4 regions of the Desulfobacterium sp. N47 genome follow, and region 1 is predicted to be linked to each of the others. Evidence: predicted binding sites of a transcription regulator. Region 1 holds the regulator's gene; each other region holds the start of a gene.

Evidence for each region. The regulator sigma-54, encoded in region 1, starts transcription at its own class of promoters, with help from an activator protein. The targets are predictions, from matches to a motif close to TNTGGCACANTTTCTGCTNT.
Region 2: pseB (UDP-N-acetylglucosamine 4,6-dehydratase (inverting)) is a predicted target of sigma-54. The motif match lies at 1,787-1,806, and genes of this name have one in related genera.
Region 3: VXK47_RS09230 (TorF family putative porin) is a predicted target of sigma-54. The motif match lies at 1,897-1,916, and genes of this name have one in related genera.
Region 4: glnD ([protein-PII] uridylyltransferase) is a predicted target of sigma-54. The motif match lies at 1,284-1,303, and genes of this name have one in related genera.

What each region holds. Positions count from the first base shown of each region.
Region 1 covers NZ_JBAMMY010000285.1:31,108-34,325, forward strand. The annotation lists gene VXK47_RS18240 (PTS sugar transporter subunit IIA) at 1-302, opposite strand, end outside; gene hpf (ribosome hibernation promotion factor) at 355-888, opposite strand; gene rpoN (RNA polymerase factor sigma-54) at 901-2,337, opposite strand; gene lptB (LPS export ABC transporter ATP-binding protein) at 2,339-3,061, opposite strand; gene VXK47_RS18260 (LptA/OstA family protein) at 3,062-3,218, opposite strand, start outside.
Region 2 covers NZ_JBAMMY010000206.1:31,911-35,128, reverse strand. The annotation lists gene pseC (UDP-4-amino-4,6-dideoxy-N-acetyl-beta-L-altrosamine transaminase) at 1-544, opposite strand, end outside; gene pseB (UDP-N-acetylglucosamine 4,6-dehydratase (inverting)) at 575-1,669, opposite strand; gene VXK47_RS13475 (DVU0524 family FlgM-associated protein) at 2,083-2,460, shown strand; gene flgM (flagellar biosynthesis anti-sigma factor FlgM) at 2,484-2,804, shown strand.
Region 3 covers NZ_JBAMMY010000138.1:41,039-44,256, reverse strand. The annotation lists gene VXK47_RS09235 (ammonium transporter) at 1-860, opposite strand, end outside; gene VXK47_RS09230 (TorF family putative porin) at 884-1,708, opposite strand; gene VXK47_RS09225 (hypothetical protein) at 2,300-3,218, shown strand, end outside.
Region 4 covers NZ_JBAMMY010000079.1:8,197-11,414, reverse strand. The annotation lists gene VXK47_RS04890 (phospholipase A) at 1-1,095, shown strand, start outside; gene glnD ([protein-PII] uridylyltransferase) at 1,334-3,218, shown strand, end outside.

The DNA.
Region 1 (3,218 bases):
AGGAAAAAAAGGTGAGTTGGCCGCCCGTCCATTGATTCAAAATCTACACCTTTTCGGCTTAAACCAAAACCTAATACAAGCGATTCAAGATTTTTTAATTTTCCATGTGGAATCCCAATGCCTCCCCCAATTCCGGTGCTTCCGAGCCGTTCTCTTTCCATAATAACATTTACAAGCTCTTCGCTGTCTTTGCCCGTTATTTTGGAAACAGAATCAACTAGTTCCTGTATAATCCCATTCTTATCCGTCGATTTGAGATCGGTATTGATAGTATCTTTTTGTAATACTTCAAGAATTTTCATTTTATTCCATCATGCCTGCAAGTAAGCATATCGCCGGTATCAAAGCTGTTTATTAACTGATGGGTTGAATCAGGCCGTAATTTCCATCTTTTCTTCTATAAAGTACGTTGATCTTCTCTGATCGTGAGTTTGTAAATACAAGAAAATTATCATTAACAAGATCCATCTGCATAGCAGCTTCTTCAATATCCATGGGTTTGTATTCTATATTCCGTATCTCTATTTGCCCCACGCTTGATTCTTCATCAGATAAACTAATTTCATGGTCTCCGGTTATAGATTTATCTTTGTGGTTTACTCTGCGTTTGCGTATTTTTTGTTTATTTTTCTTTATCTGTATCTCAAGCTTGTCAGCAACCATGTCGACAGCCGAATACATATCGTTTGTCTCTTCTTTACCATATATACTCAATCGGTCGCCTGTGATATTTACTTCTGCGATATGGCGAAATTTTTCTATTAAAAGAACAACAGTTGCTTCCGCCGGGTTGTCCAAATATTTATCAAGCTTGTCCAGCTTCTCACAAATGTAGTCTTTAAGATTGTCAGAAGGATCGAGATTTTTAAAAGTAACGGATGTTTGCATATTAAATCCTCCTCATGGTTGTTTGCGTTTATTAGAAGAAAGTATTCTTAACATCTCTCTGTATTTAGCAACAGTTCTTCTTGCAATATTTACGTTATTTTTAACAAGTATTTCGGTTAGTTTATCATCACTGTAGGGTTTTTTGGGATCTTCGGATTCAATAATCTTTTTTATCATTTCCTGAACTCCGGAAGATGCAATAGTTTCACCATTTGAACGATTTATAGAACTATTGAAGAAATATTTCAATTCATAAATTCCCTGCGGAGTAAATGCATATTTATTCGTTGTGACTCTGCTTATTGTCGATTCGTGCATTTCGATATCCTGTGCGATATCTCTTAAAACCATGGGTTTCATGTAAGTTATACCTTTTTCAAAAAATTCCCTCTGGAATTTGAGTATGCTTTCCATGACCCTGTATATCGTTTTCTGGCGTTGCTGGATGCTTTTTATGAGCCAGGCGGCTGAACGAATTTTATCATTTATGTATTCCTTGGCATCTTTATTTATTTTTCCACCACTGCTGATTGTATTTTTGTAATAGGAATTAATTTTAAGTTTCGGCATTCCATCGTCATTTAATACTATTACAAAATCATTTTCCAGCTTATGTACATATATGTCCGGGGTTATATACTGAGGTTCTTCATCCGAAAATTTTCTTCCGGGCCTTGGCTCAAGGCCTTTTATGATATTTATTGCCACCAAAATTTCGTTGGGATCGGCTTTGAGTTCCTTTGATATGGCTTTATAGTTTCTGTTTTGAAGGTAATTAAGATGATGCTCAATAATTTCAGTTACTAAGGTATTGTCAAGATTAAGCTGCCTTGCCTGGATTAAGAGAGACTCTTTAAGATCTCTTGCACAAACACCCGGGGGATCAAAAGTCTGCAGCAGGGTCAAAACACTTTCAATCCTGTCGATTGAATAATTACTGTTAATAAATATTTCTTCAATGGAATTGTCAAGATATCCGTCTGAGTTTAAATTGCCGATAATCAAACTCCCGATTTCTTCATCTTCTTTTGTTGTGCAGGCCATAAGAAGCTGCCATAGCAGATGGTCGTTTAAAGATTCCTTAGCGGAAATAAAGGTTTCATAGCTTGGGGTTTCTTTCCTTTCAGTCTCGAAATGAGTTTTCCCCGGAGTATTATATTCGTCAATATAATTGCTCCAGTCAACATCGTAATTAATTTTTTCTTCTATTTTAATTTCTTTGTCTGCAGGGAGTTCCTGCTGAATCGGGTTTTCACTTCGTTCAACAGGTGAATCATCCGGATGTGAATCAAAAGACTCTTCCAGTAAGGGATTTGTCTCAAGCTCCTGACGTATTGTTTCCACAAGCTCAAGACGGGAAAGCTGCAAAAGCTTTATAGCCATCTGAAGCTGTGGGGTCATTACCAGTTGCTGGGATAATTTGAGCTGTTGTCTGAATTCAAGAGCCATATTAAAGTTTAAACTCGTCCCCTAAATAGATGCGGCGCGCAATTTCGCTGGAAGCGATCTTTTCGGGATTGCCCGCTTCAATTATTCTCCCGTCGCTGATGATATAAGCCATATCGCATACATCAAGAGTTTCTCTGACATTATGATCTGAAACCAGTACGCCAATGCCGCGATTTTTTAGATGCACAATAATATTTTTTATGTCAAGCACAGCCAGCGGATCTATTCCTGCAAAGGGTTCATCAAGAAGAATAAAGATCGGCTCTGTTGCCAGAGTGCGTGAAATTTCAAGACGTCTTTTTTCTCCCCCTGAAAGAAGTAATGCTCTTTGGTGCGAAAGATGACTAATGCCAAGCTCATCAAGAAGTCTGTCAGCGCGTTCATTCTGTTCCTTTGATGAGATAGGCTGCATTTCTAAAATTGCCATTATATTTTCTCTTACCGTAAGCTTTCTGAAAATTGACGGTTCCTGGGGAAGATAACCCAATCCTTTGCGGGCCCTAATGTGCATCGGGCAGCTGGTAATATCTTCATCATCAATTGAAATTTTACCTTCATCCGGTTTTACCATTCCAACGGCCATATAAAATATAGTGGTTTTACCTGCTCCGTTAGGACCAAGCAGTCCGAATACTTTGCCGCTTTCGACATTAAGTTCAACTGAATTTACAACTTTTCTTCTCTTGTAAATTTTAACAAGTTTATCAAGAAGCAATTTTGACATTTATATTCCTTTTCCATCAGATTCAAAGACAGCTTCAACACGATTGCTCCTGCTGCTTTCTATCTTAACATGTCCGTCATCTCTGAAAAAGGTAATTTTTGATCCGGTTATCGAATTATTTCCACTTGTAATTTTAGATCCGACTCCGGTTAATGTA
Region 2 (3,218 bases), on a different contig from region 1:
TGACCGGGTGAAAGCTGAAAACGGTCATATCGGCTAGCGCACCTACCCTATGGCCCTTGTATGCCGCACCCAGGGCATGACAGCTGTCAGCAACATATGATAGGTTGTGTTTCCTTGCGATAGCTCTTATTTTGTCATAATTGCAGGGCTGGCCGGCATAATCAACAGCGATGATGGCTTTTGTGCTGGGTGTGATTTTTTCCTCAATTCTGTCCGGGTCGATCAGGAGTGTATCTGAATCCACATCCACAAACACCGGCTTGCCGCCTTGATACACCACACAGTTGGCTGTAGCCGCAAAGGTCATCGGAGAAACAATAACCTCATCACCTGGTCCTATATCTATGGCATGCATAGCTGCATGCAGCGCTGCAGTTCCATTGCTGACCACTACGGCGTGTTTCGCGCCGGTAAAATCGGCGAATGCTTCCTCGAATTCGGGCACCTTTGGACCAGTGGTCAGCCATTCGGAGCGCAGAGCTTCAACAACGGCAGCGATGTCTGAAGCATCAATATATTGACAACCGTAGGGAATATCCATCATACGTTTTCCTCACACGGCCATACTTGAGATCTAATTATGGTCATGTACGAATCCTTCTTCTGAGTTAAGAAGATTTAAGACAAATTTTTCATTCAGCCGATGGATGGTGCTGAGGAAATTATTGTATTCGTCATCTTGCGATTTCGCAGAATCTGCGATGAGTTTCGATAAATCCTCTATGCTCAACCATTCATCATTCAGGTTGCTTACATAGGTAAAATCCTCGGGTAGAGGGGTGCCATTATTATAATTTTGCCTTTGCCACCAGGAATAATTTGGCATAATTACAAACATACCGTCGTAGACGACAGTATTTCTTCCTTCTTCTTCCATCAAAAGGGCTTCATGAAGTTTTTCGCCTGGGCGGATGCCGATAATTTCTATCTCGCATTCCGGTGCTACGGCTTTAGCAAGATCGGTAATTCTCATGCTGGGAATTTTCGGAACAAAAATTTCGCCGCCCTGCATGTGGGTAATCGCCTTAATAACCAGCTCAACCGCCTGATCCAGAGTTATCCAGAATCGGGTCATTCTATCGTCCGTTATGGTAATCCTCCCTGTTTTCTTTTGCTCATTGAAGAGAGGAACCACACTTCCGCGGCTTCCGATAACATTTCCATATCGGACGCAACAGAAGCGGGTTCCACGAGATCCCGAATAGGAATTTCCCTGAATAAATATTTTTTCAGCACAAAGCTTGGTCGCGCCGTAAAGATTTGCAGGATTGACGGCTTTATCGGTACTTAATGCAACAACTTTTTTAACGCCTGTGTCTATTGCAGCATCAATAATATTTTCAGCACCATGAATATTTGTTTTAATTGCTTCAAAAGGGTTGTATTCACAGGAAGGAACTTGTTTAAGGGCAGCAGCATGAATTACCATATCAGCACCTTCCATAGCTCTTTTCAGCCGGTTTGAATCTCTAACATCCCCGATGAAATATCTGATAATATCTTCGCCAAATATTTGACGCATTTCATGCTGTTTTAATTCATCGCGACTATATACCCTTATCGTTTTGGGGTGGTATTTTTCGAGCATCACCTTGCAGAAGTGTTTACCAAAAGATCCTGTTCCCCCTGTCAAAAGAATTGTCTGTTTTTCCCAATTTATATTTTTCATATATTAATTATTTTCTCAGTTATAACTATTGCATAAGAAAGGGTTTGTTATTAGCATAAAAGATATTTATTCATATTAACCGAAACGGTTGATGCTAATATATCGTTTAAGTTTATTTAAGCAAAAGATGTGCCATATAAAGACAACGCTATCGCCAGGGAATCTTCTGCTGATATATTTTATTGCGGACACTTTAATGGCTTACGCCGGAAATCTTTCATGACAATTTCTTTATGAAAACTGCAAACAATAAAATTTAAAATATTGTTTCTTGTATGCTGAAAGGTGTGTCAAATAATTGTCATATTGAAATAAATAAAAAAACTATTTTTTTGCTAAAGTTTTATTGTTTATAGCCGATACTATGTTTGAATGGGTTTTATTTGTTAATATTCTGAATATGGGGTATTTTTATGGTTATTTCAGCATACCAGGTTAATAATGTATTAAGGGTTTACCATGATCAGCTTCGAAACAGCAGAGCATCGCGTAGACAGGTCAATAATTCGGCTCTATCACCGGATAGAGTCACTATATCTACAAATGCTAAACAAAAAGCTGTCAGTGATAAAATTGCATCAAGTATTGCAAATAAAATCAATCAGTATGGCACAAAAGACGAAATAGGGAATGAGTCATTAAATAAATTTGAAAAAGACCCGGAAATTCAGCAGAGCGTTTCCCAAAACATTCCTGCCGATCTTGTATTCAAAATGATTGATGATGATGGAGAAACAATAAAAATGTTTAATATTGAAGATATTAAACATTCTGATAATTCTGCCGCATAATGAGCTGAAAGAAGAGGTAATAAATGAAAATTGAAGATAAGATAGCAAATTACGAGATCAATAAACAGCTGTCAAAATCAATGTCTAATATTCAGGAAGGACAGCAGATTACGGACGGCAATAAAAATTACGAAACAAAAGCTGAAAGCAGAGATGCTATTGTCAATCTTTCCCGTGCTTCAAAAGAAGTCAGAATGGCAAATGAAGTCATATCACTGACTCCGGATATAAGAGAGAACAAAGTTTCGGAAATAAAAGATAAGATAGCATCCGGAACTTATGAGATCAACCATCAGGCAGTTGCAGCAAAACTTGCTGATGCTTTTATGGATGATATCCTCTAAAACGCAAAGAACAACTTTTTATAAACAACATAAAAGCAGATAAATCAATCAGGTATGCCATGAACAGCCTGCTTATTAGCCGGAGCCTTACCGGCCTTTTCCTGTTGACCTGCCAGCCCTTGACTCTTCATAAAACATGCAATCAAATATATTCTTTTAGTTTCTGAACCCACCACCTGAGGTGGAGGGCCCGGAGAGGTTTCTGGTAATTCGGTAAGAAATATTTAATATAAACGGGGTAAAGTGAAGCGTACCATGCCATGAGTTGCCCCCTTACAGAGGGTTTTCTGAGGCCTGTCGTTCTAAGGAAGGAGTCTTACTCTTTAAACTTTATGTTCTTTGACGATTTCATGTTACTCTTTATGAAACCGTCAAAGAACTTATCTGCTGGAAATAACCTGGCAATTGTTAATT
Region 3 (3,218 bases), on a different contig from region 1:
TGAACTACCGAAGAACCTGCAAAATCCACATGGCCATGACCGAGGGCAAAATTTTTACCAAGCTGAGAAAGCCAGCCGCCGCCCCACACCCAGTTTGCATATAAAGGGTAAACAATTCCGGCTATGAAAAATCCATATACAACAAAAGATTTGAATGTCCAGCGCTCAGCCATTGAGCCGGTCGGGATGGTTGCCGTGGTGTCCATAAATACCATCTGAAAAAGAAAGATAGAAAAAACGACAGCATCATAAGTAACGCCGGAAAGAAAAAAGCCCTTTGTGCCGAACAATCCGAAATCTTTTCCAAAAAGATTGATAATAAATTCTCCGTTAAGAACCGTGCCTCCACCAAGAGAGGCAACTCCTCCTACGCCTCCCATCTGTATTGCAAAACCACACATCCAGTATCCGAGCATGCCAATGCCGTAAACCATAAAATTCATTGCCATGGTATGTCCTGCATTTTTAGCTCTTGTAAACCCTGTTTCTGCAAGGGCAAAACCGGCTTGCATGAACATAACGAGAAAACCGCAGAAAAGCATCCATACCATATTGATCGCTATCCGGTTATGGCCGATCACATCAGCTAATTTTACGGCAAGAGGTTCGCTAGAACCCAAATTTTTCATGTCATCTGCTGTCGGTGCGCCTGATGTTGCACCGATCACATCAGCAGCGCCGCCCGTGCCCGCTCCGGTTGGATCCGGCTTTGGCCCGGTTGCCGGGGCAGTGGTTTCCGCCGCAGGTGCAGGTTGGGATATAACTGCCTTGTCTTCAGCCTCATCCCCGGCAAAGAGCATGCCCGAAAATGAGACACACAGCATACATACTAATATGAATAGCGTCATTAATTTTTTCATATATAACCTCTTCATAAATTTTCTTAAAATGTTAATGTGGCGTTTAACCCGCAAACAAAAGTGTCATCAAGTTTTCCGTTAAAGTTGTAGGAATTGCCGTCAATAGTCCTTTTAGCTTTGCCTGAAAGAGGAAACCAATACTGTACCAAGGGCTGTATCACAGCATTTTTTGCAACAGGAATAGTAAACCCGGCCTTGACCATTCCATCATGGAATGCATTGTATTTGTCTCCGGTATATGCGCCGGTTGATCTTTCATAGGTTTTCCAGTAATCGGAACTGCCAACAAAATATCCTGCTGAGGCTCCCATATCCAGGGTGATCTCCTTATAGACAGGAACGGACTGTGATACTGATAAATTTATATAAGTTCCGGTATATTCATTTATATCCTGGTATATAGCCAGCGTCGGGCTTAAAAGAGTATTATAAGTAGTCGAAATAAAAAATTCCTCGGTTTCATTCGCATATTTCGTATTATAATAAATATACCCGCCTGTAAGTGAAAGTTTATCAATATCATATTTATAACATAATGTGAGATCTGTCTCGTTGAAGCTTTTCTCGCCTGGTCTGTCAGGGACAAAAGACTGAGTCGGATGTTCATCAGTATCGATATTTCCCCACATTGAAGCATTAAACCCATTGTAGGAAGCCGTCAAGGTAGGCTGAATAACAGCGCTACGTGCGCTTAACTCATAGCCTCTGAAAATATACCTGTTAAAAACTCCAACCGAAGCGCTTCCTGTTACCTTGTGCTCCTCAGCGGGTTTTTCCGCACCAGCCAGTGATACATATGCCGTCATCATTAAAATAATAATACTTGCCAATAAAAAATACTTTTTCATTTTACCTTTCTCCAACTTAAGTTAGTTTATATAATTATTTTTGTTAACCCGTAAAAAGAACCATGCCTTATTACACACAGTTATGCATGTAAATAACTTGCCCGATAAAATCTCTCTTAATCATCCTCTCCTTTCCCCCCTTTTTTAAATATTACATAAATTTGCTAATGCCCGTGTTTGTCATTCATAAAGCTATAATCGTGCCAATTTCTAACTATTTGATATTGAAGATAAAGTACAAACATATAAATTACATAATTGTTATTATATGATGTATTATTTACATTTATGTATGGAAAGAAGAAAACGACCGGGGTAAAATCTAAAATCGTTTTTCAAATTACATCTCATAAGTATAGTAAGTGTTTATTATTAGCGTTGACCGGAAACCGGATAAATGCTATAAGCTATCCATTCCATTTAAAAAGCATTCTTCACCTTTCCGGTAATTATTGCCAAAATAAAAATAAGCACGCTTTCAGAAAATGAAGAATTAAGGATATAAATGCTCATGCAACACCTGGATATAATAATGAATTTTCCAGACACCTGAACTGTTGTTTAAACAATTCCATATCAGGAGAATAGCTTGTGACATTTTGGAGCGTAAGAGAATCGCTAAGTATGGCAAATAGATTGAGACGTTCATATTATGAGCTTTTAAGAGATGATCTGGATCAGTTTTTGCTTAAATATGCTCTTATTGATTCCTATAATAATTTTCTAAACAAAAACGCCGCCTATCCTTTTGTTGAAAAAAGAGAACTAAAGCCTCGTACCCGAATAAACGACATAGAGTATGAATCTCAGAATACATTTCTAATAATATTTATTGAAGACTCAATTCCTGCGAACCATAAAAAATATATCAGATTCTATGACATAAATAAAACAACTAAGGATAATATAATAAAGTCAAAGACTTTACCTCTTGATTGTGCGTTCGACAGAAGTCAGAAATTTTTTGATTCGGCGCGTTTCTTTGATTTTATGCAGATACTTCTTCCTGTTGATTATGCACTTCTTATTCAAAGAGATCCCGCAAGCAAAACAAACGACAGATATGTTCTGTCACATTTTCACGTCCGGATAGACTGGCCTGTGGTGGAAGCAGCAGAAAATCTCGCGGTTAACCTACGTTATATTTCAAAGGATATTTACGAAAAAGGAGATAAGTACGCTGAAGATATTCAGAAGAAATTCTTTGAATATTATGGTCTTCCCGTGATGGCAGGAGGCAGAAGAACAGCTGCGATAGTGGCTGCACAGTATTTTAAAAGAAATCCCTGTATTACTACTATTTATGTTGGAAGCAGCGGATCAAGATCTCTGACACGTATCTCGGAACGCGGTGTTTCAAAAGCTATATTGATGAAGTTTACTGAAGACGAAATTAATCAGATTGCTGCATCAAACTACATTTCTTATAATTCTTTCAAAAAACATTATGTTGTGGCAAAAGACAAAAAGGATAATATTTGTATATTCCAGGCAATTTATACTTTTACTG
Region 4 (3,218 bases), on a different contig from region 1:
GGTGATACCATAACTGTTGAAGTATATTTTATGAACCTTTCAAATCATGGCATTACCCTCCAAACCTCTGAATTGATTGAATCCAGATTAATTAAGGAAAATACGATTTCAGAACTCCAGTTAACTCCAAAACCTTTTGATTCTTTACATGAAATCGTTATCCCTGCAAACGGCTTTCTGAAAAAAGCATACACATGTGATGTTCCTGAATCTCTTGAAGGCAGTGTGGGCATAGAACTTGTCAAGTTTGCATCAAAAAGAGCATTGTTTAACATTCTTAAAAAAGGTGATAATAATACTACACAGTGTGTGATCGAAAAAGTAAAAGGTAACGACGCCGCTGAGGAGATTCAGACTCTTTTTCAATCGGAATTCCCATATTTTCCAACTCACGAACCCACCTATTTTGGTGTTGGCACTGATCCTGAAAAAAGTAAGTTTCAATTAAGTTTTAAGTACAATCTTGTTAATTTGACAAGAAACAACTCCTTGCTAAACGGATTCCATTTCGGTTATACGCAAACATCGTTGTGGGATCTTAAATCCGATTCCAAGCCTTTTGAAGATACAAGCTACAAACCTGAAATTTTTTATCTTACAAAAAACCTTAACCCTGGCATTCCATTAATGTCACATTTATGCTTTATGGGCGGTTTCCAGCATGAATCAAACGGTAAAGGCGGCACAGATTCCCGAAGTACCAATTTTTTATATATAAAACCCATTTTAGCCTTTAAGCTAGGCAATGATTATCATTTGAAAGTGGGACCAAAGGCCTGGATATATACAGGCAATGATGATCAAACCAATCCGTATATTGAAAATTACAGGGGTTATTTTGATCTTGAGCTTAAATTAGGTAAGCGGGACGGTCTTGTTTTGGGTTCAAACCTGCGTTATGGCAATAAAGGCGGCAGCATACAGGTGGATGCAACATATCCGATGTACAAGTGTCTTTTTCTGGATGTAAAAAAGACCTGGCTTAACCCGAACTTATACTTTCTTGTTCAGTACTATGATGGCTATGCAGAAAGCCTTATCCGTTATAACGAAAAGAGCCATGCGCTTCGGTTAGGAATTTCCATTGTCAGATAGAGCCAATTCATAATCGGCATCCTGCCGCCCATATCTGCGTTCCAGCGTTTTATAATACTCGATTTAAACCTCTTTTTCGGCTACAATAATGTAATATAATATTACATTATTGTTTAATCAAACATCTTACACAAATACATATAACAGCATAACCACTTAATATATCAGTTGTTTTTAATATTTATCAATTTGGCACAACTGTTGCTTTTAAGAGCGTATTAACAAGGAAAAATAATTTATGGCTATTGGCGCTGAAAAAAACCTGCATAACATAAAGTGCGAAAATGCAGCAGAAACGTTGCGGCGGGAAAGGCAAAAGCTTTATGAGGATTCTCTTAAAGAATATACGCCGGTGTTTCTTGAAAAGCATTCAAGACTTATGGATGATTATTTTATTGAAAGTTTTGAAAAAAGTAAAATAGGCCCGGTCATGGCGATCGGCAGGAATCCTTTTGCAATAATTGCGCTTGGCGGCTATGGCCGTGAAGAACAGTGCCTTTTTTCAGATGTTGATCTCCTTTTCCTTTTTGAGGACAGAGTTCCTGAACATACGGAAAAGCTTATAAAAGAGGTTGTATATCCTTTATGGGATATTGGCCTTGAGGTTGGCTATGCAACACGTTCCCTGAAAGAATGCATAAATATGGGCGCAAGTGATAATCAAATACTTACTTCACTTTTGGATGCCCGCTTTATATGTGGAATGTCATTTCTGTATTCAAGGCTGATGGAACAGGTTCACAAAAAAATTCTTAATAAAGGATCTGAGAAAATCATCAGAGGGCTTGTTGAAAGCAATTCGTTACGCCATCAGCGTTATGGGGATTCGGCTTATATGCTCGAACCCAATATCAAGGAAGGCCAGGGGGGGCTTAGAGATTATCATACTATTTTATGGATTGCGCGTATTCTCTCGGATATCAAAAAACCAAGAGATCTTGAATACTATGGTTATCTGTCTCACAATGACTTCAATGATCTTTCCGAATGCCTTTCTTTTATATGGCATGTAAGAAACAGGCTGCACTATCTTGCAGGAAGAAAATGCGACCAGCTTTATTTTGAATACCAGCCAAAGCTGGCCAATGAGCTAAAGTTCAAGCTGGAAAATGGCCATAAGCCTGTTGAAAGATTTTTAGGAGAACTTCATGGCAGGATGGAATTTTTAAAGCAACAGCTTATGATGTTTCTCTATGAGTTTGGTTATGACAGAAAGCAGCCGCGCAGAAGAAAATTTTTTAAACATACAAAAATTGATGGACTTGAAGTTACAAAAAGAGGCTCGCTTAATTTTATTTCTTCCGAAAAGATTCTTACTGACCCGGAATTACTTATAAAAATATTTGAAGAAAGTGTAAATCTTAGGATTCCATTGAGCGCTGAAGCCAAAAGACTGATAAAAGAATTCGGATACCTGATAGATGACACTTTCATATCTTCGGATTCTGCTATCCGGTCATTTGAGAAAATACTTGTTGCACCTCCTGCATCATTTAATGTTCTTACTGAAATGTTAAATACAGGATTTCTTGAGTGTTTCATTCCCGAGATAAAAGGGATAGTAAACAGAATTCAGTTTGATGAATATCATATTTATCCGGTAGACCGGCATTCCTTACGTACTGTTCGTACTATTAAAAATTTTGGCACCGGAGACGATATAACCGGAGACTGGTTGTGCGGCAATTTGTATCAGGAATTGAAAAACAAAAAAATACTATTATGGGCTGCCCTTCTGCATGATATAGGCAAAGGGGAATCCGGTGGGGGGCATTCCAAACGCGGAGCAAAAATTGCAAAAAATATCCTTTCCGGGATGGGATTTAAACGGGAAAAAGTTGAAACAGTTTCTTTTCTTATCAGAGAGCATCTTACGCTCATAAAAACAGCTACAAGACGTGATATTAATGATGAGGAAACTACTGTCTTTTGCGCCGGAATAGTGAAGGAAATTGAATTATTAAAAATGCTTTATCTTCTTACTGTTGCCGATTCCATCGCGACCGGACACAAAGCGTGGAATAACTGGACTTTTTCTTTATTAAGAGAACTCTTCCTGAAAACACTGAACATTATGGAAAAAGGGGAACTGGCATCAAGTGAAGCTTTTGAAGTTATAGAAA